3 regions of the Streptomyces sp. NPDC033165 genome follow, and region 2 is predicted to be linked to each of the others. Evidence: predicted binding sites of a transcription regulator. Region 2 holds the regulator's gene; each other region holds the start of a gene.
What was found. Region 2 encodes HrcA, which represses chaperone genes, less so after heat shock. Its sites were predicted from a motif close to TTNGCACTCNGNNNNNCNGAGTGCNAA; they were not measured.
Positions count from the first base shown of each region.

Region 1 (9,747 bases), on a different contig from region 2:
GTGGCGCGGAAGCCCAACCTCACCCCCGGCTTCACCAAGCTGGTCAAGGCCGACAACCTCGCCCGTGAGCTGGGCGTCACCGGCGGCCTGTACGTGAAGGACGACTCCGGCAACCCGACGCACTCCTTCAAGGACCGCGTCGTCGCGATCGCCGTCGAGGCCGCCCGCGCCTTCGGTTTCACCACCCTCTCCTGCTCCTCCACGGGCAACCTGGCCGGTGCCGTCGGCGCCGCCGCCGCCCGCGCCGGACTGCGCTCCTGCGTGTTCATCCCGCACGACCTGGAGCAGGGCAAGGTCGTCATGGCCGCGGTGTACGGCGGTGAACTGGTCGGCATCGAGGGCAATTACGACGACGTCAACCGCTTCTGCTCCGAGCTCATCGGCGACCCGCTCGGCGAGGGCTGGGGCTTCGTCAACGTCAACCTCCGCCCGTACTACGGCGAGGGCTCCAAGACCCTGGCGTACGAGATCTGCGAGCAGCTCGGCTGGCGGCTGCCCGACCAGATCGTCATCCCGATCGCGTCCGGCTCCCAGCTGACGAAGATCGACAAGGGGCTCCAGGAGCTCATCAGGCTCGGCCTGGTCGAGGACAGGCCGTACAAGATCTTCGGAGCCCAGGCCGAGGGCTGCTCCCCGGTCTCCGCCGCCTTCAAGGCCGGTCACGACGTCGTGCGGCCCCAGAAGCCGAACACCATCGCCAAGTCGCTGGCCATCGGCAACCCGGCGGACGGCCCGTACGTCCTGGACATCGCCCGCCGCACCGGCGGCGCGGTGGAGGACGTCACCGACGAGCAGGTCGTCGACGCGATCAAGCTGCTGGCCCGCACCGAGGGCATCTTCGGCGAGACGGCGGGCGGGGTGACGCTCGGCGTGACGAAGAAGCTCATCGAGGCCGGCGTCATCGACCCGGCGCTCACCACCGTCGTGGTCAACACCGGCGACGGCCTCAAGACGCTCGACGCGGTCTCCGCGACCTCGCAGGCCACGGCGACGATCAAGCCGAGCCTGGAGGCGTTCCGCGCCGCGGGCCTCGGCTCCGCCTGACCACCCCAGAACGAAGGAAGAAGGGCACCACCATGAGCGTCAAGGTCCGCATCCCCACCATCCTCCGTACGTACACGGGCGGCCAGGCCGAGGTCACGGCGGAGGGCGCGAAGCTCTCCGAGGTCATCGAGTCCCTGGAGAAGAACCACCCCGGCATCGCCGCCCGCGTCCTGGACGACCAGGGCAAGCTGCGCCGCTTCGTCAACGTGTACGTCAACGACGACGACGTGCGCTTCGAGGGCGGCCTGGACGCGGCCACGCCCGACGGCGCCGGGGTCTCGATCATCCCGGCCGTGGCCGGCGGCTGCTGACTCCGCAACACCCGCAGCACCCGCAGTTGCCCCCTCCGCGAGAGAAGCGGAGGGGGCAATTCTGCATGGTTGAGCGCGGTACAGTTGGGGAAGCCCCCTCCGCTGCCCGTGCCCGCCCGCATATGAGAATGCGCCCGGACCGATAAGAAGCAGCCAAAGTACGTGAACCTCTTGAGGCATAAGTGGCCTTTGCCTGGCCCGACTTGCCCGTAATTTTCAGCAATCCCACATATTCGGGCGTTCGGTCGCGCCCAGAATTCTCGTCCGATTGACCTGTTGCAGAGGGCAGTTGGACAGATACATTCAGCCGCGGTCGACGCGCTACGGCGCCGCACACCCTCTCCTGTCGGAGGGTGAGTTCTGACCCGGGCCCGCGAAGTGCGGTCCTGTGCAAGGGCCAGTAATAGGGGAGTTAGGCATGGCTCAGGGCACCGTCAAGTGGTTCAACGCGGAGAAGGGGTACGGCTTCATCGCGGTCGACGGTGGTGCGGATGTTTTCGTCCACTACAGCGCGATCCAGATGGACGGGTACCGCACCCTCGAAGAGGGTCAGCGAGTTGAATTCGAGATCTCGCAGGGCCAGAAGGGGCCCCAGGCCGACATGGTCAAGCTCGCCGTCGGCTGAGCTCGGCGCGGTCGTCCGACGACACCACTCACGCACGAAGGGCCCGGCCCCCGGATCAGGGGGACCGGGCCCTTCGCGCGTGCCGGGGCCGGGGTGGACGGCGCGGCCGCTGTCCGGATCCGGTCCGCTGTCCGGTCCATATTCGACCAGGGACGCTTGCACTCGCAGGGGTCGAGTGCTAATCATTGGCGTTAGCACTCTCCAGGTGAGAGTGACAGAACTTGGACCGGGCCGGTGAGGCCCGCAGGCGCGGTGGGGCAAGGAACCACCACGCACGCAGGCCGTCCGTCGCGGGCGCCTCTCGGTCCGGAGAAATCCACCCCTGTCCGGGAGGACCACTTCACATGGCCAAGATCATCGCGTTCGACGAGGAGGCACGGCGCGGTCTCGAGCGCGGGATGAACCAGCTCGCCGACGCCGTCAAGGTCACCCTCGGCCCCAAGGGCCGTAACGTCGTCCTCGAGAAGAAGTGGGGCGCGCCCACGATCACCAACGATGGTGTTTCCATCGCCAAGGAGATCGAGCTCGAGGACCCGTACGAGAAGATCGGTGCGGAGCTGGTCAAGGAGGTCGCCAAGAAGACGGACGACGTCGCCGGCGACGGTACGACCACCGCCACCGTTCTGGCTCAGGCTCTCGTCCGCGAGGGCCTGCGCAACGTCGCCGCAGGCGCCAACCCGATGGCGCTCAAGCGGGGCATCGAGAAGGCCGTCGAGGCCGTCTCCGCCGCCCTGCTGGAGCAGGCCAAGGACGTGGAGACCAAGGAGCAGATCGCTTCGACCGCCTCCATCTCCGCCGCCGACACCGAGATCGGCGCGAAGATCGCCGAGGCGATGGACAAGGTCGGCAAGGAAGGCGTCATCACCGTCGAGGAGTCCCAGACCTTCGGTCTGGAGCTGGAGCTCACCGAGGGTATGCGCTTCGACAAGGGCTACATCTCGGCGTACTTCGCCACCGACATGGAGCGTATGGAGGCGTCGCTCGACGACCCGTACATCCTGATCGTCAACTCGAAGGTCGGCAGCGTCAAGGACCTGATCCCGCTGCTGGAGAAGGTCATGCAGTCGGGCAAGCCGCTGCTGATCATCGCCGAGGACGTCGAGGGCGAGGCCCTGTCCACCCTGGTCGTCAACAAGATCAAGGGCACCTTCAAGTCCGTCGCCGTCAAGGCCCCGGGCTTCGGTGACCGCCGCAAGGCCATGCTCGCGGACATCGCCATCCTCACCGGTGGCACCGTGATCTCCGAGGAGGTCGGCCTCAAGCTGGAGAACGCCGGGCTCGACCTGCTCGGCCGCGCCCGCAAGGTCGTCATCACCAAGGACGAGACCACGATCGTCGACGGTGCCGGTGACAGCGACCAGGTTCAGGGTCGCGTCAACCAGATCCGTGCCGAGATCGAGAACTCCGACTCGGACTACGACCGCGAGAAGCTCCAGGAGCGCCTGGCGAAGCTCGCGGGCGGCGTGGCCGTCATCAAGGCCGGCGCCGCCACCGAGGTGGAGCTCAAGGAGCGCAAGCACCGCATCGAGGACGCGGTGCGCAACGCCAAGGCCGCCGTCGAGGAGGGCATCGTCGCCGGTGGTGGCGTGGCTCTGCTCCAGGCCTCGGCCGTCTTCGAGAAGCTCGACCTCACGGGTGACGAGGCGACCGGCGCCAACGCCGTGAAGCTCGCGCTGGAGGCCCCGCTCAAGCAGATCGCCGTCAACGGTGGTCTTGAGGGCGGCGTCGTCGTGGAGAAGGTCCGCAACCTGCCGATCGGTCACGGCCTCAACGCCGCGACCGGCGAGTACGTCGACATGATCGCCGAGGGCATTCTCGACCCGGCGAAGGTCACGCGCTCCGCTCTGCAGAACGCCGCGTCCATCGCCGCGCTCTTCCTCACCACCGAGGCCGTCATCGCCGACAAGCCCGAGAAGGCCGGCGCGGCCGCCCCGGGCGGCATGCCGGGCGGTGACATGGACTTCTGATCGGGTCCGGTCCGCCGGTCGATCGTAGTTCCGCGTACGTCCCACAGGGGCGGTATCTCCCTCACCGGAGGTACCGCCCCTGTGGCGTGTCCCGGGACAGGTTCCGCTGGGACAATGCGGGGACGGTTGTACGGACACGGGGGCGGGGCGGCCATGACGGCAGGACCGACCCCGAGACGATCACGGCCACGCAGGTCTTCGACGGCGGACGGCGGTTCGCGCACTCGTCGGAGCTCGTCGGCGACGGCATGATCCCGCTGCTGCTGGGCGTGGGAACGGCGGCCTGGGGCGGCTACCGGGTGCGCGAGGCGGGCCGGTGGCGGGCCTGAGCCACCGGCGGCGGGCCTGATGCCCACCGTAGGCGCACCTGAGTCCACCGGAGGCGCACCTGAGCCCACCGGAGTGCGCCTGAGCCCACCGGAGTGCGCCTGAGGAGGGCGCCGCGGCCGTTCGGCATGGCCGAATGCTTACTTGTAGCTCCCAGCGCCCAACGCCGTGCGACAGCACGGGTGCGCCCGGTTCCGTCGATCCCGGCGGCGCGCGGATCGGCCGTGGTGCGGTCGGGCGCGGGGCCTGTGGACGGCGCGGCCCCGGCTGGTTCTTCCGGTACGCCGGGCGCTGTCCGCTCTCCGGGCAGTTCACTGCGCGATGCGACCCCCGCGTACAGCCATTGGTCCAGTCCACTCGGCTGGTAGGGGGTCGTCGGTGTGCGACTGCACATGCCGACCGGTCGGTGCCCCGTGCCGTGGTGGGGCGACCGGGCCCGGGTCTTCGCCGCTCACGCTATCCAGCCAACTTCGTGCGGCAAGTCGGAATCATGCGTACCGGTTCGGCAGCGGGACATGATGGCTCTGGTGTTCACGTGATGAACACCAGTCGCATGAACAACTTCAGTTATGCGGACCCAAGTTGGGCATAACGGTCGTCAATCACGCAGAAGGGAAGGTCTCATGAAGCAGCAGAAGAAGGCTTACGTGAAGCCGTCGATGTTCAAGCAGGGCGACTTCTCGAAGAAGACCGCCGGCTACTTCGTCGGCTCGTACAAGGAGTACTGGACCCGGCGCATCGTCTGATCCGCCGGTCCCTTACCCCTGCACTGTGTGAGAACTTCCGGAAGGTGAAGATGCCCGGCCAGCTGCGTGACTACTTCGTCGTCCTGCCGGACAGCGTGGCGGGAGCGGCGGCGGCCGGGCAGCTTCCCGCACCGGGAGCGACCGGGACGGCCCCGCCGGTGGGCGACGCCCTGACCGTCGCCCACCCCTCGGGCCGGCCCTGGGTCGTCGCCCGCCCGCTGGTCCGCAAGGTCAGCCACCTCGCCCGGGGCGGGGACGCCCTCGTCCTCATCGGCCCGGACCGGGTCCCCGACGCCGTGCTCGCCGGGCTCCTGGAGGGCGCCCGGGGCCGGACCGCCCTGGAGGCCCGCCTCGCCCGGCTGCCCGGCCTCTACCACGTGGTCGCCCGGCTCTCCGGGGAGACCTGGGTCCGGGGAACCGCCACCGGACTGCGCCGGATCTACCACGCCCGGCACCCGGACGCCGGAACCATCGCGTCCGACCGCCCCGCCGTCCTGGCCCGCCTGATCGACGCGCCCCTGGACGACGGCGCGCTCGCGCTGCGGCTGCTGGACTTCGTGCCGCACCCCCTGAGCCGGCGCGTCGTGTGGCGGGGCGTCCACGAGACCGGTGCCGGGTACGGCCTGGCCCTGCCCGTCGCAGCACCGGGCACGGCCGCCGTCCCCGGCCCCGCGGAGCACCGCTGGTGGGAGCCGCCGCCGGGCGAACTCTCCCTGGCGGAGGGGGCCCGGAGACTCGGTGACGCGGTCGCCGCCTCCGTACGGGCCCATGTCGGCGGCCTGGACCGGATCAGCTGCGAGCTCTCCGGCGGCATGGACTCCACGGCCCTCACCTTCGCCGCCCGGGAGACCGGCCCGGCGAGCCTGTCCCTGCTGACGGTGGCCGCCCGCGACCGCTACAGCGAGGACGAGACATGGGCGCGGAGGGCGGTGGAGGCGGCGGGGGGAGCCGAGGCGGCGCAGCGGGGCGTGGCGGTGCGGGGAGCCGAGGCGGCGCAGCGCACGGCGGATGCCTCCGCCCTGGAACACCACCTCATCCCCGCCGACGACGCCCCCTACTTCTACGCCGACCTCGCCGCCACCTCCGCCGAGCTCAACGACGAACCGCTCCCCGTCGCCCCCGGCCGGGCCCGCGCGCACCTGCTCCTGAGCCGCGCCCGCGCCACCGGCTCCCGCTACCACCTCACCGGCTACGGCGGCGACGAACTCTTCCTCGGCCTGCCCCACGCCTACCAGGACCTCTTCCACGGCAACCCCCTCACCGCCTGGAACCACCTCAGCGGTCTGCGCCACCAGCTCGGCTGGCCCCTCCTGCCCACGCTCAAGGCCCTGTTGGGCCGTTCCACGTTCCCCCGCTGGATCGCGGACGCGGTCAGCACCGAACCCCAGCCCGTAGCCAGGACCCCGCTGCTCTCCTGGGGCGTACGGCAGTCCCTGCGCCCGTGGTTCACGGACCACGGATGCGCCCTGATCATGGAGGAGTTCCGGGCCGCCGCCGAGCACGCCGAACCGATCGACCCGTGGCGCGGGCGGCATGTGGACATCGACGCCGTACGGATGGGGGCCCGGCACTTCCAGGCGATGGAGGACGTCGGCATGACGATCGGGCTGCCGGTCGCCGCACCGTTCTACGACGACCGGGTCCTGGAGGCGACCCTCGCCGTCCGGCTGCCGGAGCGGATCAGCCCCTGGCGCTACAAGCCACTCCTCGCCGAGGCGATGCGCGGGGTGGTGCCGGACGCGCTGCTGGCCCGGACGACGAAGGACCACATGTCCTCCGACGAACACCAGGGCCTGAGTGAACACGCCCCGGAACTCGCGGAGCTGTGGGCGGACTCCCGGCTCGCCGCCCACGGCCTGGTCGACTCCCGCCGTCTGCTCCGGCTCGCCGCCGAGCCCTTCTCACCGGTCCTGGTCGAGCACTCCATCAGCCCGACCGTGGCCGGGGAGACCTGGCTGCGCACGGCGGAGAACGCCTGGCCCGCACTCCATTCCACCACCCCCTCCAGCGAGGCGACCCCGTGAAGCTCAGAAAAGGCATAGCCGTCACGACGACCGAGTACGGCGGCGTCCTCCTCGACGAAAAGGACGGCAGCTACTGGCAGTTGAACGACACCAGCGTCATCGTCGTCGAGACCCTGGCGGCGGGACACGCCCCCGAGGCCGCCGTCGAGCGGATCGTCGCCGAGTTCGACGTCGAGCGCGCCGAGGCGGAGTCGGACGTGGCGGAGCTGACCCGGCAGCTCGTCGACGCGAAGATCCTGCGCCCGTGACCACAGAGATGACCATGCCCCGCCGGGGCGCGGCAGCGGGCGGCCTGCGCCTGCGCACGGCGATCGCCGCCGCGTTCGTCCTGGCCCGGTTCAAGCCCGGCCGCCTGCGCCGGGTGCTGACCCGGTGCAGCAGGGGCGCGCGCCCGGCCTCGTACGCGGAGACGCTGGAGGTGTACGAGGCGGTCGTCGCCACCAGCCGCCGCTGCGCGGGCCGTTACGGCTGTCTGCCGCGCTCGGTCGCCATCGCCCTGGCGTGCAGGATGTCCGGGGTCTGGCCCGACTGGTGCGCGGGGGTCCGGACGGCACCGCCGTTCTCACCGCATGCTTGGGTGCAGGCGGGGGGCCGCACGGTCGGGGAGCAGGCGGAACCAGCGGATCTGCGTCCCTTGATGGTGGTGACGACGGTACGCGAGGGGGTTCCGGGTGAGCGCGGCGGCGGGGACGACGACGGGGGCGACGGGAGCGGGCGGGCTGCCTGAGGGAGCGGCGGAACCTGCGACGAAACGTTCCCCCGAGGAGCCCTTTGGGACCGAGGCGGCCCCCAGCTCCGAGAAGGCGGCCCCCAGGGCCGTGCCGGGCCGTTCCCCGCTCCGTCTCCTCCTCGCCCGGGCGCGCCCCCACCGGGGCGTCCTGCTGGGGGCGGGGCTGCTGTCGCTCGCCGGGTCCGGGGCGGGGCTCGCGATGCCGCTGATGGCGAAGCACGCGGTGGACACGTTCGCCGACGGCCGCTCGCCCGCCGGGCCGCTCGTCGTGCTGACCGCACTCGTCCTCGCAGGGGCTTACCTTTCCGCGTACGGGAGCTATCTCATGGCCCGTACGGGGGAGGGCGTCGTGCTCCGGGCGCGCGGCCGACTCGTGGGCCGGATCATGCGGTTGAAGGTCCCGGCGGTGGACCGGCTGACTCCCGGGGACCTCCAGGCGCGGGTCACGAGCGACACGACGCTGCTGAGCACGGTGCTGTCCAGCGGTCTCGTCGAGGCGTTCAACAGCGTTCTGATGCTGCTGGGCACGGTCGCGCTGATGGCGTACATGGACCTGGCGCTGCTCGGCGTGACCCTCGTCGTGATCGTCGCCATCGGGGCCGTAACAGCCTTGCTGATGCCGCGCATCCAGCGGGCGCAGCTCCGCGCGCAGGAGTCCGTGGGCGCGATGGGCGCGGCCCTGGACCGGGTGCTCCAGGCCTTCCGTACGGTCAAGGCGAGCGGGGCGGAGGAGCGGGAGACGGCGGCGGTCGCGGAGGCGGCGCGGCACGCGTACGACCAGGGGGTGTCGGTCGCGAAGTGGTCCTCGGTCTCCGACGTCACGATGACGATGTCGATCCAGCTGGCGTTCCTGGCGGTGCTGGGCGTCGGCGGCGCGCGGGTCGCGTCGGGCTCGCTGGAGATCTCGTCGCTGATCGCGTTCCTGCTCTACCTCTTCTACCTGATGGGCCCGATCGGCGGCCTGGTCGAGGGCTGGACGGGCTTGCAGAGCGGCCTCGCCGCCGTACGGAGGATCGACGAGGTGGAGTCGCTGCCGGGCGAACCGGCGACGGGCTCCGGGGGCGTACCGGGGGCGGGCACCCCGCTGGGCGTCACCTTCCAGGACGTGACCTTCGGGTACGGGGACGAGCGCGCCCCGGCCCACAAGGGCGTCACGTTCGACGTACCGACGGGCGGTCTGGTGGCGTTGGTGGGCCCGTCGGGTGCGGGCAAGTCGACGGTGTTCAGCCTGCTGGAGCGGTTCTACGACCACGACGGCGGGACGATCACCGTGGATGGCCGGGACATCCGGGACTGGCCGCTGGCGGAGCTGCGAGCCTCCCTCGCGTACGTGGAACAGGACGCGCCCGTCCTGGCCGGGACGCTGCGGGAGAACCTGCTCTTCGCCGCCCCGGACGCGCGGGAGGAGGCGCTGGCCGAGGCCGTGGCCCGTACCCGGCTGGACACCCTGGTCGCCCGGCTGCCCGACGGCCTGGACACGGCGGTGGGCCACCGGGGCGTCACCCTCTCCGGCGGCGAACGCCAGCGGATCGCCATCGCCCGCGCCCTGCTGCGCCGCCCGCGCCTGCTGTTGCTGGACGAGGTCACCTCGCAGCTGGACGCGGTCAACGAGCAGGCGCTGCGCGATGTCATCCTCGAACTGGCCGCACAGAGCACGGTGCTGGTCATCGCCCACCGGCTGTCGACCGTCCGCCACGCGGACCGCATCGTGGTCCTGGAGGAGGGCCGGGTCCGCACGGCGGGCACACATGAGGAGCTGATGGCCTCGGACGACCTGTACCGCGAGCTGGCGACTACGCAGCTGGCGGCGGAGGTGCGCTGAGGGTCAGCGGGCGTAGTCCTTGAGCTCCTCGGTGTCCAGGGTGATGGAGACGGGGTGGGGGAGGACGGCGGCGTCGCCGTAGTCGTAGGAGTGCTGCTGCCGGTAGCGGCCCTTGTCGGGTTCGCTGTGGACGAGGAGGGTCCCGGACTCG
Region 1 is NZ_JBVIPK010000013.1:141,716-151,462, forward strand. Features, by position in the region: gene thrC (threonine synthase) at 1-1,044, shown strand, start outside; gene ACZ5WC_RS26610 (MoaD/ThiS family protein) at 1,077-1,355, shown strand; gene ACZ5WC_RS26615 (cold-shock protein) at 1,774-1,980, shown strand; gene groL (chaperonin GroEL) at 2,325-3,947, shown strand; gene ACZ5WC_RS26625 (hypothetical protein) at 4,034-4,276, shown strand; gene ACZ5WC_RS26630 (keywimysin-related RiPP) at 4,898-5,020, shown strand; gene ACZ5WC_RS26635 (asparagine synthase-related protein) at 5,071-7,044, shown strand; gene ACZ5WC_RS26640 (lasso peptide biosynthesis PqqD family chaperone) at 7,041-7,292, shown strand; gene ACZ5WC_RS26645 (lasso peptide biosynthesis B2 protein) at 7,289-7,771, shown strand; gene ACZ5WC_RS26650 (ABC transporter ATP-binding protein) at 7,863-9,596, shown strand; gene ACZ5WC_RS26655 (Uma2 family endonuclease) at 9,600-9,747, opposite strand, start outside.
Region 1: a site for HrcA is predicted at 2,136-2,162, ahead of groL (chaperonin GroEL). Genes of this name have one in related genera too.

Region 2 (9,747 bases):
GGGCGGTGCGACGACGGCCGGGGAGTCCCCCTCGCAGACCACCGGGCGGCTGCCGCGCCGGCGCTCCGGTCTCGTACTGGCCGGCGGCATGCTCGTCTGGTCCATGGCACAGAACGCGCTGTGGGGCGTCAGCAGCCGCATCGGCGTGGTCCAGGCGGGGCTGTCCGAGGTCACCGTCGGCGCGGTGTTCGCGGCCGCGCTCGGCGCGGGGCTGCTCGGGGTGATGGGCGCCGGGGTACTCGGCGCGCGGCTCGGCCGGGCGGTGCCGATCGGGCTGGGGACGATGGTCATCGCGGGGAGCATCGTGCTCAGTTCCTCTGCCCGGGACCTCGCCTCCTTCGCGACCGGCGAGGTCCTGTGGAACACCTTCTACCCGGTGGTCCTGTCCTATCTGATCGGTCTGGCCGCCTCGCTGGACGTCCGCGGCCGCTGGGCGGTCCTGGCGGGCTCCGCCTCCTCCCTGGGGGTGGCCTGCGGCCCGTTGCTGGGCAGCGTGCTCTCCGAGGAGGCGGGCTACCCGGTGATGGGGCTGATCCTGGGCGCGGCCACTCTGCTGGTCGCCGCGCCCGTCACCGCGGTGGCACTGCACGTCGGTGGCCGTCCGCTGGTGCCCGGTTCGGTGCGCCGCCGCGGTGGCGCACCGGCCGCCCTGCTGGCCGCCACCACCGGCAGCCTGTCCGGCGCCGTACCGAAGCTCGGTTCGCCGGAGCAGCCCGTCACGGAGCTTCGCGTACCGGCCCTGCGGCGCAGGCGGCTGGTGCGCAGCGCGATCCGGACGGCCGGTCCGGACGGCGGACCCGGTCAGTCGAACGCGTACGCCTCGACCTCGGAGAGGTAGCGCGCCCGGCGCTCCTCGTCGTGGTCGAGGAAGGCCGCCTCGAAGGAGTTGCGGGCCAGGGTGCGCAGCTGTTCCCGGTCCAGGGCGAGCGCGTCCCGCACGGCGTCGAAGTTGTCCCCGGCGTACCCGCCGAAGTAGGCGGGGTCGTCGGAGTTCACCGTGCACAGCAGGCCCGCCGCCATCATCTCCGGCAGCGGGTGGTCCTTCAGCGTGTCGACCGTCCGCAGCCTCACGTTGGAGAGCGGGCAGAGCGTGAGCGGCACCCGGTCGGCGACCAGCCGCGCCACCAGCTCCGGGTCCTCCAGGCAGCGCAGCCCGTGGTCGACGCGCTCGACGCCGAGGACGTCGAGGGCCTCGCGGATGTACGCGGGCGGGCCCTCCTCCCCGGCGTGGGCGACCTTGCGCAGACCGAGCGCGGTGGCCGCCTCGTACACCTCGCGGAACTTGGCGGGCGGGTGGCCGACCTCGGCGGAGTCCAGGCCGATCGCGCTGATCCGGTGCAGATACGGCTTCGCGGCGTCCAGGGTGCCGAGGGCCGACGCGGCGGAGAGGTCGCGCAGGAAGCACATGATCAGCTGGGTGGAGACGCCGTGGGTCTCCACGCTGCGCTCCAGCGCCCGGCCGAGGCCCTCGATGACCGTGCCGATCGGGACGCCCCGGGCGGTGTGGGCCTGCGGGTCGAAGAAGATCTCGGCATGCCGCACGCCCTGGGCGGCGGCGCGGGCGAGGTAGGCGTCGGCGAGTTCGGTGAAGTCCTCCTCGGTGCGCAGGACGGCCATCAGCGCGTAGTAGAGGTCCAGGAAGGACTGGAGGTCCTCGAAGCGGTAGGCGGTGCGCAGCTCGTCGGCGGTGGCGTACGGCAGGGTCACCCCGTTGCGTTCCGCGAGGGCGAAGGCCAGCTCGGGTTCGAGGGTGCCTTCGATGTGGAGGTGGAGTTCTGCCTTGGGGAGGTGCACGGTGTCTCGCAAACGGTGGTGCGGGTGTTCTCAGCGGTGGTGCGGTTGGTTCACTGGTGGTGCCGGGTGGGGAGCGGGACTCTGATCAGGTCCTGTGCGACGGTGAGTTCGCCGTCGAACCCGGCCGCGCGGGCCTGGGTTTCGAAGAGCTCCGGGTCGCTGTAGCGCTGGGAGAAGTGGGTCAGCACGAGGTGGCGTACGCCCGACTCCTTCGCCACCCCGGCGGCCTGTCCGGCGGTCAGGTGGCCGTGGTCCGCGGCCAGTTTCGCGTCCTCGTCGAGGAAGGTCGACTCGATGACGAGCATGTCGCAGCCCGCGGCGAGCGCGTACACCCCGTCACAGAGCCGGGTGTCCATGACGAACGCGAACCGCTGTCCGCGCCGGTGTTCGGAGACCTCCTCCAGCGTGACGCCGCCGAGCGCACCCTCGCGCTGGAGGCGGCCGACATCCGGTCCGGTGATGCCGTGCTCCTTGAGGAGGGCGGGCAGCATGCGGCGGGTGTCGGGCTCGGTGAGGCGGTAGCCGTAGGACTCGACGGGGTGCGAGAGCTTGTGGCTGTCCAGGGTGTACGAGGCGGTGGTGGCGAGGACTCCGCCCGATCCGGCGGCCGGGGCCTCGGTCAGCTCGACGGTCTCGCGGTAGGCCGTGGCGTACCGCAGCCGGTCGAAGAAGTGCTGCCCGCTCGCCGGATAGTGCGCGGTGACGGGGTGCGGCACCTGGTCGAGGTTGATCCGCTGGATCACCCCGGCGAGTCCGAGGGAGTGGTCACCGTGGAAGTGGGTGACGCAGATCCGGTTGATGTCGTGCGCGGCGACTCCGGCCCGCAGCATCTGGCGCTGGGTGCCCTCGCCGGGATCGAAGAGGACGCCCTCGCCGTCCCAGCGCAGCAGATAGCCGTTGTGGTTGCGGTGCCGGGTGGGGACCTGGCTGGCGGTGCCGAGCACCACCAGCTCGCGTACGGACATGGCGGGAGACTCCTACGGGGCGGGCGTTATCCGGGGGGCCACTGGAGGCCGCGGCCGCCCAGGACGTGGGCGTGGGCGTGGAAGACGGTCTGTCCCGCGCCGGAGCCCGTGTTGAGGATGATCCGGTAGCCGCTGCCGTCGACCTTCTCGTCGGCCGCGACCGCTCCGGCCTCGCGCAGGACGTCGGCGGCGATCTGCGGTTCGGCGGCGGCCAGCGAGGCGGCGTCCGGGTAGTGGACCTTGGGGATGACCAGGACGTGGGTGGGGGCCTGGGGGTTGATGTCGCGGAAGGCGACGGTGGTCTCGCTCTCGCGGACGATGGTCGCCGGGATGTCTCCCGAGACGATCTTGCAGAACAGGCAGTCGGTCTGCGGCTCTCCCGCCATGGCCGGGCCTCCTCGTTCGTTCGTGGTCGGTTCACTTCTCCGAAGATCAGTACACGGGCATGCTAGCGCCGGGCGTTGCGCAGGCCCATGATCAGAGGTGACTCGCTGGACATGACCTCACTCTACGTAACGCCACTGACAACGCGTCCGGGCAGCCCCTCGGGCCCGGCACCGACGGCCGTGCCGTCAGGGCCTGTTCGCCCAGGCGCCCCGTTCACCCCCAGCGGCCGGTACGTCCCAGCAGCAGCGCGGTTGCGGCCGTCCCCGCGGTGGAGGTACGCAGCACGCTGCGGCCGAGACGGTAGGGGCGGGCGCCCGCCTCGGCGAAGGCGGTCAGTTCCTGCGGGGAGACGCCGCCCTCGGGGCCGACGACGAGCACGATCGTGCCCTCGGCGGGGAGTTCGGCGGTGGCGAGCGGCGTGCTGTCGTGGTCGCGGTCCTCGTGCAGGACCCCGGCGAAGTCGGCGTCGGCCAGCAGGGCGGCGACCTGCTTGGTCGTCAGGGCCTCGGCCACCTCGGGGAAGCGCACCCGGCGGGACTGCTTGCCCGCCTCGCGTGCCGTACTGCGCCACTTCGCCAGGGATCTGGCGCCCCGATCGCCCTTCCACTGGGTGATGCAGCGGGCGGCCTGCCACGGCACGATCGCGTCGACGCCGGTCTCGGTCATGGTCTCCACGGCCAGCTCGCCGCGGTCGCCCTTGGGAAGCGCCTGGACGACGGTGATCCGGGGGGTGGGCTCCGGCTCCTCGTGGATGCTCTCCAGACCGGTGACCGTGAGGCGGTCCTTGCCCTCGGCGGCGCGTACGACACCCTCCGCCCAGTGGCCGAGGCCGTCGGTGAGGACGACGTCCTCGCCGGGCTGGAGGCGCTTCACGGAGACGGCGTGCCGCCCTTCGGATCCCTCCAGGACGAACTCCGGCCCGGTGGGCATCCGTTCGACGACGAAGACCGGTGCGGTCACCGGGGGCTCCTCATGCTCAGGGCCGACCGGGCGGCCTCCAGTTCGGCGGCGAGCAGTCCGACCAGCTCGCCCGCGGGCAGTTCGCGGGCCATCCGGTGGCCCTGCCCCGCCCACAGGGCCATGCCCTGCGCGTCCCCGGCCTTGGCGGCGGCCTGGCGCAGCCCGCTGGTGACGTAGTGGACCTGGGGGTAGGCGGCGGGGGCGTACGGGCCGTGCTCGCGGATGAAACGGTTGACCAGGCCGCGTGCGGGCCGCCCGGAGAAGGCGCGGGTCAGCTCGGTGCGGACGAACAACGGGTTGGTCAGGGCCTGCTTGTGCAGCAGGTGCGCCCCGGACTCGGGGCAGATGAGGAAGGCGGTGCCGAACTGGGCGGCGTCCGCGCCCGCCGCGAGGACGGCGGCGATCTGGGCGCCGCGCATCAGGCCGCCGGCGGCGACGAGGGGGATCTGCACGGTCTCGCGGACCTGGGTGACCAGGGAGAGCAGCCCGGTGCCGGTGTGGTCGGCCTGCGGGTCGTCGCGGTGGGTGGACTGGTGGCCGCCCGCCTCGACGCCCTGGACACAGACGGCGTCGGCACCAGCCCACTGCGCCGCCTGGGCCTCTTCGGCGGAGGTGACCGTCACGATGGTCAGCGTCCCCGCCCTGGCGAACGCGTCGAGGGTGTCGCGGGTCGGGCAGCCGAAGGCGAAGGAGACCACGGGGACCGGGTCCTCCAGCAGGATCGCGACCTTCGCCTCGTAGCCGTCGTCGCCGCTGCTGTCCGGGTCGCCGAGCGGCGTCTCGTACCAGGCGGCCTCACCGGCGAGCTGCTGGCGGTAGACGTCCACGGCGCTGGGGTCGGCGAGCGCGGGCTGCGGCATGAAGAGGTTGACGCCGAACGGCCGGGAGGTGAGCCGCCGCAGCTGTTTGATCTCGTTGTACATCCCGTCCGCCGTTTTGTACCCGGCGGCCAGGAACCCGAGCCCGCCCGCTTCGGCGACGGCTCCGGCGAGCTGAGGTCCGGACGCGCCGCCCGCCATCGGGGCCTGCACGATCGGATACCGGCAGAGATCGGTCAACTCGGAGGACATGACCGCATCGTGCCACGTCCCGCGCACAGGGCCGAATCAGCCAGCCGACGACCTGACCGGTTCTTCCGCCGTACGCCGCACCGCCCGCCGGAAGAAGACCGGCGGGCGGTGCGGTGAAAGGCGAAAAGCGGCTCAGCGACCGTTGAACGCGTCCTTCAGACGGGAGAACAGACCCTGCTGACCTGGCTGGAACTGGCCGGTGGGCCGCTCCTCACCGCGCAGCTTCGCCAGCTCCCTCAGCAGCCGCTCCTGCTCCGGGTCGAGCTTGGACGGGGTGATCACCTCGACGTGCACGATCAGGTCGCCCCGACCGCCGCCGCGCAGATGGGTGATCCCTCGCCCGTGCAGCGGCACGGACTGGCCGGACTGGGTGCCGGGCCGGATGTCGATCTCCTCCAGGCCGTCCAGCGTCTCCAGCGGGCACTTGGTGCCCAGGGCCGCCGCCGTCATGGGGATGGTGACCGTGCAGTGCAGGTCGTCGCCGCGCCGCTGGAACACGGAGTGCGGCAGCTCGTGGATCTCGACGTAGAGGTCACCGGGCGGGCCGCCGCCGGGGCCGACCTCGCCTTCACCGGCGAGCTGGATACGGGTGCCGTTGTCGACGCCCGCGGGGATCTTGACCGTGAGCGTGCGGCGCGAGCGGATGCGGCCGTCACCGGCGCACTCCGGGCACGGCGTCGGCACGACCGTACCGAAGCCCTGGCACTGCGGGCAGGGCCGCGAGGTCATGACCTGGCCCAGGAATGACCGGGTGACCTGCGAGACCTCGCCGCGGCCGCGGCACATGTCACAGGTCTGGGCGGAGGTGCCGGGGGCCGCGCCCTCGCCGCTGCACGTGTTGCAGACGACCGCCGTGTCGACCTGGATGTCCTTGGTGGTGCCGAAGGCCGCCTCGGCGAGGTCGATCTCCAGCCGGATCATGGCGTCCTGGCCGCGCCGGGTGCGCGAGCGGGGCCCGCGCTGCGAGGCCGTTCCGAAGAACGCGTCCATGATGTCGGAGAAGTTGCCGAAGCCTCCGGCACCGAAACCGCCCGCGCCGCCGCCACCGCCGTTGCCGGAGAGCGGGTCGCCGCCGAGGTCGTAGACCTGCTTCTTCTGCGGGTCCGACAGCACCTCGTAAGCGGCGTTGATCTCCTTGAACCGCTCCTGGGTCTTCGGGTCCGGGTTGACATCCGGATGCAGCTCGCGGGCGAGCCGACGGAATGCCTTCTTGATCTCGTCCTGCGATGCGTCGCGGCGTACGCCGAGTACGGCGTAGTAGTCGGTGGCCACTTACGACTCCGCCAGGATCTGTCCGACGTAACGTGCCACTGCGCGTACCGCTCCCATCGTTCCGGGGTAGTCCATGCGGGTCGGTCCGACCACGCCGAGTTTGGCGACTGCCTCGTCGCCCGAACCGTAGCCGACCGCGACGACGGACGTGGAGTTGAGCCCCTCGTGGGCGTTCTCGTGCCCGATCCGTACGGTCATGCCCGAGTCCGTGGCCTCACCCAGCAGCTTCAGCAGGACGACCTGTTCCTCCAGTGCTTCCAGCACCGGCCGGATCATCACCGGGAAGTCGTGTCCGAAGCGGGTGAGGTTGGAGGTGCCGCCGATCATCAGCCGCTCCTCCGTCTCCTCGACCAGGGTTTCGAGAAGAGTGGAGAGAACCGTGGAGACCGTCCCCCGGTCCTCGCTGTCGAAGGATTCCGGCAGCTCCCGCACCAGCCGCGGGACATCCGCGAAGCGGCGTCCGACGACCCGGCTGTTCAGCCGGGCCCGCAGATCCGCGAGCGATGCCTCACCGAACGGCGCGGGACAGTCGATCATACGCTGTTCGACCCGGCCGGTGTCCGTGATCAGGACCAGCATCAGCCGGGCGGGGGCCAGCGACAGCAGCTCCACGTGCCGCACCGTCGAGCGGGTCAGCGAGGGGTACTGCACGACGGCGACCTGCCGGGTCAGCTGCGCGAGCAGCCGCACGGTCCGGCCGACGACGTCGTCGAGGTCGACCGCGCCGTCCAGGAAATTCTGGATGGCCCGGCGCTCGGGCGAGGACAGCGGCTTGACGCCCGCGAGCTTGTCGACGAAGAGGCGATACCCCTTGTCGGTCGGGATGCGTCCCGCGCTCGTGTGCGGCTGCGCGATGAAGCCCTCGTCCTCCAGCACCGCCATGTCGTTGCGGACGGTGGCCGGGGAGACGCCCAGCCGGTGCCGCTCGGTGAGCGCCTTGGAGCCGACGGGCTCCTCGGTGCCGACATAGTCCTGGACGATGGCGCGCAGCACTTCGAGTCTGCGTTCGCTGAGCATCGCGCACACCTCCAGCTGTCGTTCTCCGGTCCCTGTCTGGCACTCGGTGCGTACGAGTGCCAGCAATCCCCCGGTCAGTGTACGGGGGCGGGGTGGGGCGTGGGCAAGGGCGACCGGCCAGGTCCCGGCGGGAGGCCGCAGGTCGCTGCCGATAGCGTCGCCGTATGGACGTCGCTTGGGAAGACTTCGGCTGGGAGCGGTTGGGCAACGGTATCGGCCGGCGGCGGCTCCCCGGCTGGGACGCCACCGTCGCGCTGGTCGCCGGGACGGAGGGCGTACTGCTCCACGACACGGGTTCGACGCTGCGCGAGGGCGTCGAGCTGCGGCGCCAGGCCGAGGCGCTGCTCGGCCGCAGGGTGACGCATATCGCACTGAGCCACCCCCATTTCGATCACGTACTGGGCACGGCGGCGTTCGCCGGGGCCCAGGTGTACGGGTCGGCGGGCCTCACGGCCCTGCTGCGGGGCGGGGAGCAGGAGCTGTACGCGTCGGCGGTGCACCACGGGGTGCCGGAGGACGAGGCGGCCGGGTCGGCGGACACGCTGGTGGCCCCGCACCACGAGGTGCACGGCGAGCGGACGCTGGATCTGGGCGGCGGCCGCCGGGTGCTGCTGGCCGACCTGGGCCCCGCGCACAGCAGCCACGACCTCGCGGTGCTGGTGCCGGGGGCGGGCCCGGACCCGGCGGTGGTGCTCTGCGGCGATCTGGTCGAGGAGTCGGGCGAACCGCAGGCGGGCCCGGACGCGGTCACCTCGCGCTGGCCGGCCGCGCTGGACCGGCTGCTGGAGCTGGGCGGCGAGGACGCGGTGTACGTACCGGGGCACGGGGCTGCTGTCGACGCGGCGTTCGTCCGGGCGCAACGGGCGGCACTGGCGGAGCGGTTCGCGGTGGCGTGAGGATTCCCGCGATGGCGGAGCGGTTCGCGGTGGCGTGAGGATTCCCGCGATGGCGGAGCGGCTCCCTGAGGGTCGCGGCGTGAGGTTTGTCGCGCCGGTGTGACGATTATCGTCGGGGCATGCGCAGCTACCAGCCGGACCTGACCCCGCCGTGGAAGCGGTCCGCCCCCGTGCCCGAGGTCCCCGCCGAGCCCGATCTGGTCGTGGAGGAGGTCGCCACCGGCTTCTGCGGGGCGGTGATCCGCTGCGAGAAGACGGCCCAGGGGCCCACGGTCACCCTGGAGGACCGCTTCGGCAAACACCGGGTGTTCCCGATGGAGCCCCGCGGCTTCCTGCTGGAGGGCAAGGTCGTCACCCTGGTGCGCCCGTCGGCGGGCGGTCCGGTGCGCCCCGCCCGTACGGCCTCCGGTTCGGTGGCGGTGCCCGGTGCGCGGGCCCGGGTGGCGCGGGCCGGGCGGATCTATGTGGAGGGCCGGCACGACGCGGAGCTGGTCGAGCGGGTGTGGGGCGACGACCTGCGCGTCGAGGGTGTGGTCGTGGAGTACCTGGAGGGCGTCGACGACCTTCCCGCGATCGTCGGAGAGTTCGCACCGGGCCCTGACGCGCGGCTGGGGGTGCTGGTGGACCATCTGGTGCCCGGCTCCAAGGAGTCCCGGATCGCCGAGCGGGTGACCGGTGCGCATGTGCTGGTGGCGGGGCACCCGTACATCGACGTGTGGGAGGCGGTGAAGCCGTCCTCGGTGGGGATCGACGCCTGGCCGGTCGTACCGCGCGGGCAGGACTGGAAGACGGGGGTGTGCCGGGCGCTGGGGTGGCCGGAGAACACCGGGGCGGCCTGGCAGCACATTCTGTCGAAGGTGCACAGCTACAAGGATCTTGAACCGCAACTCCTGGGCCGCGTGGAGGAATTGATCGACTTCGTCACCCTTCCGGCCTGATGTCCAGGGCCTGACGCCGGTCCGATGTGGGCCTGACCGCCCCTCTCCAGGACGATCATGTGCCGATCCCTGTGAATGCCTGCGCCCCACGCGCACCATCGGTTATTGAGGGTGGGGACACGGGCTCATGGACACACGGGGGAAGGGCACGGGGCGATGGCGCGCGAGGTCTGGCGGGACAGTGCGGACAATGAGGCGGCCTCCGCCGTCTTCCACCTGATGCAGCAGCTGATCGACCGGTACCGGGTGAACCGTCCGGTGATGCCGCTCGTGGTCGCCCAGGCGGCGGACGCCGGGGCCGGGCCGGAGATCGACGCCCGGGTCGAACGCCTCGTCCACCAGGTGCATCGGGCCAACGAGCTGCGCCGGGTGCCGGTGCGGCTGCTGGACGGCGACGGGGCCACACCGTACGAAGCGGCGCTCGACATGGTGCGCACGCTGTCCGAGA
Region 2 is NZ_JBVIPK010000011.1:35,140-44,886, forward strand. Features, by position in the region: gene ACZ5WC_RS24095 (MFS transporter) at 1-838, shown strand, start outside; gene ACZ5WC_RS24100 (adenosine deaminase) at 802-1,794, opposite strand; gene ACZ5WC_RS24105 (ribonuclease Z) at 1,845-2,759, opposite strand; gene ACZ5WC_RS24110 (histidine triad nucleotide-binding protein) at 2,786-3,145, opposite strand; gene ACZ5WC_RS24115 (16S rRNA (uracil(1498)-N(3))-methyltransferase) at 3,360-4,106, opposite strand; gene ACZ5WC_RS24120 (nitronate monooxygenase) at 4,103-5,176, opposite strand; gene dnaJ (molecular chaperone DnaJ) at 5,309-6,448, opposite strand; gene hrcA (heat-inducible transcriptional repressor HrcA) at 6,449-7,465, opposite strand; gene ACZ5WC_RS24135 (MBL fold metallo-hydrolase) at 7,630-8,361, shown strand; gene ACZ5WC_RS24140 (DUF3097 domain-containing protein) at 8,481-9,299, shown strand; gene ACZ5WC_RS24145 (ABC transporter substrate-binding protein) at 9,456-9,747, shown strand, end outside.

Region 3 (9,747 bases), on a different contig from region 2:
GCTCCGGCAGCACCGCCACCCCGAGCCCGGCCCCGACCAGGCCCATCACGGCCGGGTAGTCGTCGGTGGCGAAGTCGATGCGCGGGGTGAAGCCGGACTCCTCGCAGACCTCGACCAGCTGACGGCGGCAGCGCGGGCAGCCCGCGATCCACGACTCCTCGGCCAGTTCCCCGATGGACACGCTCGGCGCCTCCGCCAGCCGGTGCCCGTCGGGGACCAGGCCGATCAGCCGGTCGGTGAGCAGCGGCCGGACCACCAGGTCGTCCCATTCGCCGCCGGTGGTCCCGTAGCGGAACGCCAGCGCGATATCGCAGTCGCCCTCGCGCAGCAGGTCCACCGAGCGCGGCGGCTCCGCCTCGACCAGCGAGACGCGGGTGCCGGGGTGTTCGGCGCGCAGGGCGGCCAGGGCTCCGGGGACGAGGGTGGAGCTGCCGCTCGGGAAGGAGACCAGGCGGACCCGCCCGGCCCGCAGGCCGGCGATGGCGGCGACCTCCTCCTCGGCGGCGGTCAGCCCCGCGAGGATGCCGGAGGCGTGCCGCACCAGCGCCTCGCCCGCCTGGGTCAGGCGCATCTCGCGCCCGGTGCGGATCAGCAGCGTGGTGCCCGCGGAGGACTCCAGGGCCTTCATCTGCTGGCTGACCGCGGGCTGGGTGCAGCCCAGTTCGCGGGCGGCGGCGGAGAACGAACCGGTGGCGGCGACGGCGCGCAGGACACGGAGGTGGCGGGCTTCGATCACCCCGTCACCATAAGAGATTCTTGGGTGCGAGGCGAATTAATGACCTACCTCTTTGAGGTCCGGGCGGTTAGCGTGACCGTATGAAGCTGCTGACCGTGAACATCGGGCGCCCCCGTCCCTCCGCACAGACCGACGGCCCCGCCGGCCTCACCGGGATCGACAAACGGCCGGCGGAGGGCCCCGTCGAGGTCCACGACCCCGGCCCCAAGGGCACGGGCGGCAGCGGGGTCGCCGGGGACACGGTGTGCGACCTGCGCCACCACGGCGGCAGCGACCAGGCGGTCTACGCCTTCGCCCGGGAGGAGCTGGACGCCTGGGAGCGCGAGCTGGGCGGCCGGTCCCTGCCCAACGGGGCGTTCGGCGAGAACTTCACCACGCAGGGCCTCGACGTCAGCGCCGCCCGGATCGGCGAGCGCTGGCAGGTGGGCGCGGACCTGGTGCTGGAGGTCACCTCGGGGCGCATCCCGTGCCGGACGTTCGCCGATCACCTCGGGGAGAGGGGGTGGGTGCGGCGGTTCACCCAGCAGGCCGCCACCGGTGCGTATCTGCGGGTCATCGAGCCGGGCGCGGTCCGGTCCGGGGACGCCATCGAGATCGTGCACCGGCCGGACCACGAGGTCACGGCGGCCCTCCAGTTCCGGGCCGTGACGACGGAACGCACTCTGCTGCCCGCACTGCTGGCCGCCGGGGAGGCGCTGCATCCCGAGGCACTGCGCCAGGCCCGGGAGTACGCCGCGCGCCAGGGCTGAGCGGCCGGGCGTGCCGCCACCCCCGGGACGGTGACGGGATGTCATGCACCGTAGGGTCCTGAGCTGTTGAGGGGGGAACTGGATCGGGGCGCAGCGCGTCCACCACCAGTGACCTGCGCCGAGAAGCAGTTCCAGCCGAGTGGCACGTCTCAGGGGGAGACCCATGCCCAACCCGCCGCAGCCCTGGTACACCCCGGGCCAGCCGCAGCAGCCCGTTCCCGGCAACCCGTACGCCGCGGGGGGCGGCGCGCCTCAGGGGTACGGGCCGCCGCCCGGACCTGGTTACGGGCCGCCGCCGGGGCCGCCGCCGCGCCGGGGGCGCTTCGGCCGGGCGCCGGTCGTCGCCGCGGTCGTCGCACTGGTGCTCGTGGTCGTGGCGGGAGGGGTGTACGCCGTCACCGACTGGGGACGGGACGAGCCCGCGAAGCCCGTGGCGAAGGAGTCGCCCAGGCCCTCCGGGGAGGCGTCCCCGTCCGGTACGCCCGCGGCCCGTACCCCGGAGCCGCGGCGGATCCCGACGACGGAGGAGATCAACGCCTCGCGGAAGCCGGCGGACGCGACGGCGTGGATCGTCGACGACAAGACCGACCTGCCCAACGGGATCCACCGGCTCCACGACCTGTGGGTCGTCGGCGACACCGTCGTCCAGGCCCTGCACCGCAAGGTCGCGGCCTACCGGCTCTCGGACGGTGCCGAGGTCTGGAGCCTGCCGTTGCCCGCGGCCGTCTGCGAGACCCCGGCCAACCCCACGCCCGACGGCAGGGTCGTGCTGTTCTACCGCGAGAGCGCCCAGGCCGCGCGGTCGAACCGGTGCAATCAGATGCTGCTGCTCGACCTGAAGACCGGGAAGCCGGGCTGGAAGAAGGAGCTCGACGAAGGCAGCGACAAGGGCTCCACGCTGATCGTGCACAGCGCCATCAGCGGTGACACCCTGGCGATCGCCTGGGGCATACGGGCGGCCGCCTTCCGGGTCGACGACGGGACCGAGCTCTACGACATCCCCCGGGAGAACCCGGGGCAGTGCCACCCCGACGACGTGGCGGGCGGATCACGGCTCCTGGTGAGTTCCCTCTGCGCGCTCTCCGCCGGGCGGAGCAAGCACTACAGCCAGCTCCGCGAGATCGACCCGCGCTCCGGCAAGGTCCTGTGGCGCCACCGGACGAAGGCGGGCTGGAAGTTCGGCAGCCTGATCTCCGTCGACCCGGTCGTCTTCACCACCGTGAACGCCGAGGACATCGTCAAGGACTGGCGGGTCCTGGTCCTGGGCTCCAAGGGGAAGCTCCGTACCACCATCGATCCGCGGGAGAAGGGCTTCGAGCAGTGCGCCGGAGACGGTTCCGGCGGCGACATCCAGCCCTGCCGCGGCAGCACGGTCGGCAAGGGCCTCGTCATGCTGGGCGGCACCGACCGGGTCGGTACGTACGACCTGGACACCGGGAAGTTCCTCTGGGGGGTCAAGTCCGAGGAGGTCCGCAAGCTGTACCCGCTGCGTGCGGAGAGCGACAAGGAGATCCTCGTCTACGAGTCGGCCACCTCGACCCTCCCGGGCCGGGTCTTCCTGCTGGGCCCGGGCGGTGCGGGCACGGAGAAGGCGGTCCTGCAACACCCGGCGGCCGCCGCACCGTTCGAGTTCGAGATGTTCGGCGGGCGACTGGCCTACGTCGACGGCCGGCTCGTCGTCACCCATTCGGTCGTGACCGGGAACGACGCCCGGCCCGAGGCCCGCATGCTGTCCTTCGCCCCCGCGCCGTCCTGACCGGGACCGGGGCGCCCTGACGGGTGATGAGGGTCCGCCCCCGCCGGGCCGTAGGGGCCAGGTCGGGGGCTGTTCAGGGATCTGCCCCATGCCGGGCGGGCGGTCTGCCCGGGACGCTGAAGGGCATGGCGAGGACCACGGGACGACGGAGTCGGAAGCGGGCGCTCATCGCCCTCGGCGCGGTGGTGGGCGTGTTCGTCGCGGGTGTCGGCGGCTGCTGAACGCGTCGACCGCCCGCATCTGCACCTTCGGCTTCGCCGACGACCGGTCCTTCGCCCTGGTCGGGACGGACGGCGGGCTGCTGGAGGGGCCCGCCGCGCTGAAGCGGGTGCAGCTCTCCCCCGGTGAGCGGGCGGAGATCGTCGTGACGGTGCGGCCGGGCGAGCGGACGGTGCTGCGCAGCTGCCCCTGGCGGGACGGGAACGGCTGGGAGCGGCGGTGCAACGGGGGGGGACGACTCCTTCGGCGTACTCCAGTTGCGGGCGGCCGAGCGGCTGCGCCCCTCCCCCGCCGTCCCCGCCCGGCCGGCCGGACCCGCGAGGCTGGAGCTGCCAAAGGCCGGGGACGCGGCGCGCGGCCGCCACTTCGAGCTGCGCAGGTCCGGGATCAACGGGCGGCCGATGGCGATGGACCGGATCGACGAGACGGTCACCCGGGGGCGGCGGAGGTCTGGACGCTGCGCAACGGCGGTGGCATGACCCACAACTTCCATGTGTACGACGTGCAGTTCAGGGTCCTGGACGTCGACGGGAAACGGCCGGAGCCCGCCCTGCGGGGGTGCAAGGACACGGTGGCGGTGCCGATGGGCTCGATGGTACGGATCGCTCTGCGGTTCGACGTGCCGTCCGCCCCGGACACTCCGTACATGTACCACTGCCATCTGCTGTCCCATGAGGACGACGGGATGACGGGCCAGTTCGTGGTCGTGGAGAAGGGCGGGCGGGCGGGTGAGCCGCCGGAACACTCGGGGCACTAACGTGCCGCGTATGACGACTGCACTGATCACGGGCGCGACGGCGGGTATCGGGGCTGCGTTCGCGCGGCGGCTCGCGGCCCAGGGGCACAACCTGGTGCTGGTGGCGCGGGACACCGCACGGCTGCGCGAGCAGGCCACCGAACTGCACGACCGGCACGGCATCGAGGCCGAGGTGCTGGCCGCCGACCTGTCCACGGACAGCGGGATCGAGTCGGTCGAGAAGCGGCTCGCGGACCGCAGGCACCCGGTCGACCTGCTGGTCAACAACGCCGGGTTCGGGAACAAGGGGCGCTTCCTGGAGGTGTCCATGGCCGATGAGCTGACGATGCTGAAGGTCCACTGCGAGGCGGTGCTGCGGCTCACCTCGGCCGCCGTCTCGGGCATGAAGGAGCGCGGCCGGGGCGGCGTGATCAACGTGGCGTCCGTCGCGGCGTTCGTGCCGCGCGGTACGTACGGGGCGTCCAAGGCCTGGGTCGTGCAGTTCACCCAGGGCGCGGCGCGGGACCTGGGCGGGTCGGGGGTGCGGCTGATGGCGCTGTGCCCCGGGTTCGTGCGGACGGAGTTCCACGAGCGGGCCGGGATGGGTACGGACAACATCCCGGGCTGGATGTGGCTGGACGCGGACAAGCTGGTGGCGGCGGCGCTGGCGGATCTGGCGCGGGGCAAGTCGCTGTCGGTCCCGGACCCGCGCTACAAGGCGCTGATGGGGCTGGTGAAGGTGGCCCCGCGCGGTCTGCTGGGCGGGGTGACGTCGCGGACGGGCCGCAAGTACGGCCCGCAGTAGTTCCCGTCGGGAACGCATCGAGGCCCGGTACCCCCGCGACGGGGGTACCGGGCCTCGAACGCGTAGCGGGCCGCCGCGCGTACCGGAGAGGTACTAGTGGGAGTGGCCGTGGCCGCCGTGACCGGCGTCGGCCTCTTCCTCGGCCGGCTTCTCGACGACGAGGGTCTCGGTCGTGAGCAGCAGCGACGCGATGGACGCGGCGTTCTCCAGGGCGGAGCGGGTGACCTTGACCGGGTCGATGACGCCGGCCTTGACCAGGTCGCCGTACTCGCCGGTGGCGGCGTTGAAGCCCTGGCCCTTGTCGAGCTCGGCGACCTTGGAGGTGATGACGTAACCCTCCAGGCCGGCGTTCTCGGCGATCCAGCGCAGCGGCTCGACGGCGGCACGGCGGACGACCGCGACACCGGTGGCCTCGTCGCCGGTCTTGCCGAGGTTGCCCTCCAGGACCTTCACGGCGTGGACGAGGGAGGAGCCACCGCCGGAGACGATGCCCTCCTCGACCGCGGCGCGGGTGGCGGAGATGGCGTCCTCAAGGCGGTGCTTCTTCTCCTTGAGCTCCACCTCGGTGGCGGCACCGACGCGGATGACGCACACGCCGCCGGCCAGCTTCGCGAGGCGCTCCTGGAGCTTCTCGCGGTCCCAGTCGGAGTCCGTCGTCTCGATCTCGGCCTTGATCTGGTTGACGCGGCCCTTGACGTCACCGGCGTCGCCGCCGCCGTCGACGATGGTCGTGTCGTCCTTGGAGACCGTGACGCGGCGGGCCGTGCCGAGCACGTCCAGACCGGCCTGGTCGAGCTTGAGGCCGACCTCCTCGGCGATGACGGTCGCACCGGTGAGGGTGGCGATGTCGCCGAGCATGGCCTTGCGGCGGTCGCCGAAGCCCGGGGCCTTCACCGCGACGGCGTTGAAGGTGCCGCGGATCTTGTTGACGACGAGGGTGGAGAGCGCCTCGCCCTCGACGTCCTCGGCGATGATCAGGAGCGGCTTGGAGCCACCGGCCTGGATGACCTTCTCCAGGAGCGGCAGCAGCTCCTGGATGGAGCCGATCTTGCCCTGGTGGATCAGGATGTACGGGTCGTCGAGGACGGCCTCCATACGCTCCTGGTCGGTCACCATGTACGGGGAGAGGTAGCCCTTGTCGAAGGCCATGCCCTCGGTGAACTCCAGGTCCAGACCGAAGGTGTTGGACTCCTCGACGGTGATGACACCGTCCTTGCCGACCTTGTCCATCGCGTCCGCGATGAGCTCGCCGACCTGGGTGTCCTGCGCGGAGAGCGCGGCCACGGCGGCGATGTCGGACTTGTCGTCGATCGGGCGGGCGGTCGCGAGGAGCTCCTCGGACACGGCCTTGACGGCGGCGTCGATGCCCTTCTTCAGGGCGGCCGGGGAGGCGCCCGCGGCGACGTTGCGCAGACCCTCGCGGACCAGCGCCTGGGCCAGGACGGTCGCGGTGGTGGTGCCGTCACCCGCTACGTCGTTGGTCTTGGTCGCCACCTCCTTGACGAGCTGGGCACCGAGGTTCTCGTACGGGTCGTCGAGCTCGACCTCGCGCGCGATGGTGACACCGTCGTTGGTGATGGTGGGAGCGCCGAACTTCTTGTCGATGACGACGTTGCGGCCCTTGGGGCCGATCGTCACCTTGACCGTGTCGGCAAGCTTGTTGACGCCGCGCTCAAGGGCGCGACGGGCGTCCTCGTCGAACTTCAGAATCTTCGCCATGGGCTGTACTTCCCTCTCGAACGAACTGCGCCCCTCGCCACCCGGCTAGTTATTTCGCAGGGGGCCAGGGGCGCAGAACACAAGCAAACGTGGGTGAATTACTTCTCGACGATCGCGAGAACGTCGCGGGCCGAGAGGACGAGGTACTCCTCGCCGTTGTACTTCACCTCGGTGCCGCCGTACTTGCTGTACAGGACGACGTCGCCGGTCTTGACGTCGAGCGGAAGACGCTCGCCGTTCTCGAAGCGGCCCGGGCCCACAGCGAGGACGACGCCCTCCTGGGGCTTCTCCTTCGCGGTGTCCGGAATGACCAGGCCGGAAGCCGTGGTCTGCTCGGCGTCGAGCGGCTGGACCACAATGCGGTCCTCAAGCGGCTTGATCGCAACCTTGGAGCTGGTGGTCGACACGATCCGGTCTCCCCCTTCGGAGATCTCACGGGGTTTAACAGTCTGTGGGTGGCGACCAGACCGATCCGTCGTCGCGGGTGCCGGACCTGCCCTGTCGCACAGTGTGGTGCTGGCACTCTCCCGGGGGGAGTGCCAGACCTGAGACTATGACCGCGATTAGCACTCGGTCAAGCGGAGTGCCAATTCACCACCCTCGCGCGTCTCGGCCGGAGCGCTGCCCGGCCACCGGTCCGGTCACCGATCCGGTCCCTGTCCGGGCAACGCGGGGGCGGGGCTCTGCGTTCCGTACGACGACGAATGCGCGCTCAACGGGGGCTGAGCGCGCATTGGGGGCCGTACACCTTCCGATCCGTACGCCGGCGAGGAGGCACGGGAGGCGCAGGTCAGACGTAGTCCTCCAGCTTCGCCACCGCGTAGCCCTTGTCCGTGACGGTCTTCATGACCCGGCGGATCATGTCGGGCATCGTGCCCTTCCAGTCGCCCTTGCCCCGGAAGTGGGTGAGGACGATGTCGCCCGGGTGCAGGTCCCGGTCCCACTCGCGCCATTCCATGTGGTCGGGGAAGGCCTCGGCGGTCCACAGGGGTACGGCGGTGATGCCGCAGGACTTGGCGACGACGAGGGTGTCGCGGTTGTAGTTGCCGTAGGGCGGGCGGAAGAGGGTCGGCCGCTTCCCGTAGTGCTTGAGGATCTTCTCCTGCTGGCCGCAGATCTCCTTCTTCTGCTCGGCGTACGACAGTCCGGGCAGATAGCGGTGGTTGAGCGTGTGGTTGCTGATGACCACTCCGCGCTTCTGCATCTTCTTGAAGTAGCCGTAGTCGTCGTTGGTGACGTAGTCGCTGATGAACGCGCTGTACGGGATGTCCAGTTCGGTCATCATCCGCAGCAGGGCGGGGTCCTTCTCCGCGCCGTCGTCCATCGTCAGGAAGACGATCTTCTCCTTGGTCGGGACCGTGGTGAAGACGGGGGGCAGCCCGGCGTCGTCCCGGACCTCGAACCCCTTGCGGGTGGTGATGCGCGGCTTCGCCTTCGGCGGTTCGGGGGCCGCGAGCGGGGTCTTGGCCAGCCCCCACTTCTTCGCGGCGACGGCCCGTGCGGCCTGTTTCCGCTTGAGTTCCTCGGCGTACGAGTCCAGGGCACGGGCGGGCCCGGCCTGCGGTGCGGCCTCGCCGGGCTGCCCCCCGGCGGCGGGCTTCACCGGACCGCCGGGGGCCCCTGCGCCGCCCTCCGCCGCACATCCGGAGGCGACGGCGGCGGCCAGCAGGGCCGCCAGCACGACCACGCCCGACCTGTGCCGCTTCATAGCTGATTTTTCTTTTTGTCGTACTAGCTGCATGGCGCCGCATCCTGCCAGCCGCCCGCCCGCCCCCCGCCCCGACACCGCGAGCCGATCCGCCCCGTCCCCCGGCCGGCCCACAGGGGCCCCGACCGGCGCGCCTGGCCCACAATGGACCGGGTGAACGCAACGACCCCCGCCGCCCCGTCCGACGACCCCGCCGGCGCCGCCTTCGCCGCGCTGCGCACCCCCGAGGGCGAGCAGCTGCTGGCCGAGCTGCGCGACCACGACCCGGCCGACGAGCTGGCCACCGCGACCCGGCTGCGCCGCACGCACCCGGCGGAGCTGGTCTCGGCGGCCCTGGGGCAGGCCCGGCTGCGGCAGCGGGCGGTCGCGAAGTTCGGGGCGGCCGACGCGTACCGGATGTACTTCACGCCCAACGGGGTCGAGCAGGCCACCCGCACCTCGGTCGCCGAGTATCGCGCCGCCCGGTTCGCCGCGCTCGGCGTGCGCGGCGTGGCGGACCTGTGCTGCGGCATCGGCGGCGACGCCATCGCGCTGGCCCGCGCCGGGATCAGCGTCCTGGCCGTGGACCGCGACCCGCTGACCGCCGAGGTGGCCCGGGCCAACGCGGACGCGCTCGGTCTCGCCGGACTGATCGAGGTGCGGTGCGCCGACGTCACGGAGATCGACACCTCCCCGTACGACGCGGTCTTCGTGGACCCGGCGCGGCGGGGCGCGAGGGGAGGGGCCGCGCGCAGCGCGTCGGGCTGGGGCGGCGGCCGGGCGACGGGCGGGCGCATCTTCGATCCGGAGGCGTACTCACCGCCGCTCTCCTGGGCGACGGCCGCCGCGCTGAAGGCCCCCAGGGCGGCGCTGAAGATCGCCCCGGGCATCCCGCACGAGGCGATCGGCCCGGAGGCGGAGGCCGAGTGGATCTCGGACGCCGGCGATGTGAAGGAGGCGGTGCTCTGGTACGGGGCGGGCTTCGCGCCCGGTTCGTTCCGGGCCACGCTGCTGCCGTCTGGCGCCACCCTGAGCGCCCCGGCCCCGCTGCCCGCCCCGCCGGTCGGCCCGGTCGGGCGGTACCTGTACGAGCCGGACGGGGCGGTGATCCGGGCCCATCTGGTCGCCGACATCGTGGAGCGGTGCGGCGGGCGGCTGGTGGACGAGACGATCGCGTACGTCACGAGCGATCGGCCGTACTCGTCCCCGTACACCTCCGGGTACGAGATCACCGATCAGCTGCCGTTCAACATGAAGAAGCTGAAGGCGCTGCTGCGGGAGCGCGAGGTGGGCGTACTGACCGTCAAGAAGCGCGGCTCGGCGGTCGAGCCGGAGGAGCT
Region 3 is NZ_JBVIPK010000002.1:347,274-357,020, reverse strand. Features, by position in the region: gene ACZ5WC_RS06040 (LysR family transcriptional regulator) at 1-736, opposite strand, end outside; gene ACZ5WC_RS06035 (MOSC domain-containing protein) at 817-1,485, shown strand; gene ACZ5WC_RS06030 (outer membrane protein assembly factor BamB family protein) at 1,649-3,241, shown strand; gene ACZ5WC_RS06025 (multicopper oxidase domain-containing protein) at 3,570-4,217, shown strand; gene ACZ5WC_RS06020 (SDR family NAD(P)-dependent oxidoreductase) at 4,228-5,001, shown strand; gene groL (chaperonin GroEL) at 5,095-6,720, opposite strand; gene groES (co-chaperone GroES) at 6,819-7,127, opposite strand; gene ACZ5WC_RS06005 (polysaccharide deacetylase family protein) at 7,511-8,428, opposite strand; gene ACZ5WC_RS06000 (THUMP-like domain-containing protein) at 8,573-9,747, shown strand, end outside.
Region 3: a site for HrcA is predicted at 7,284-7,310, ahead of groES (co-chaperone GroES). Genes of this name have one in related genera too.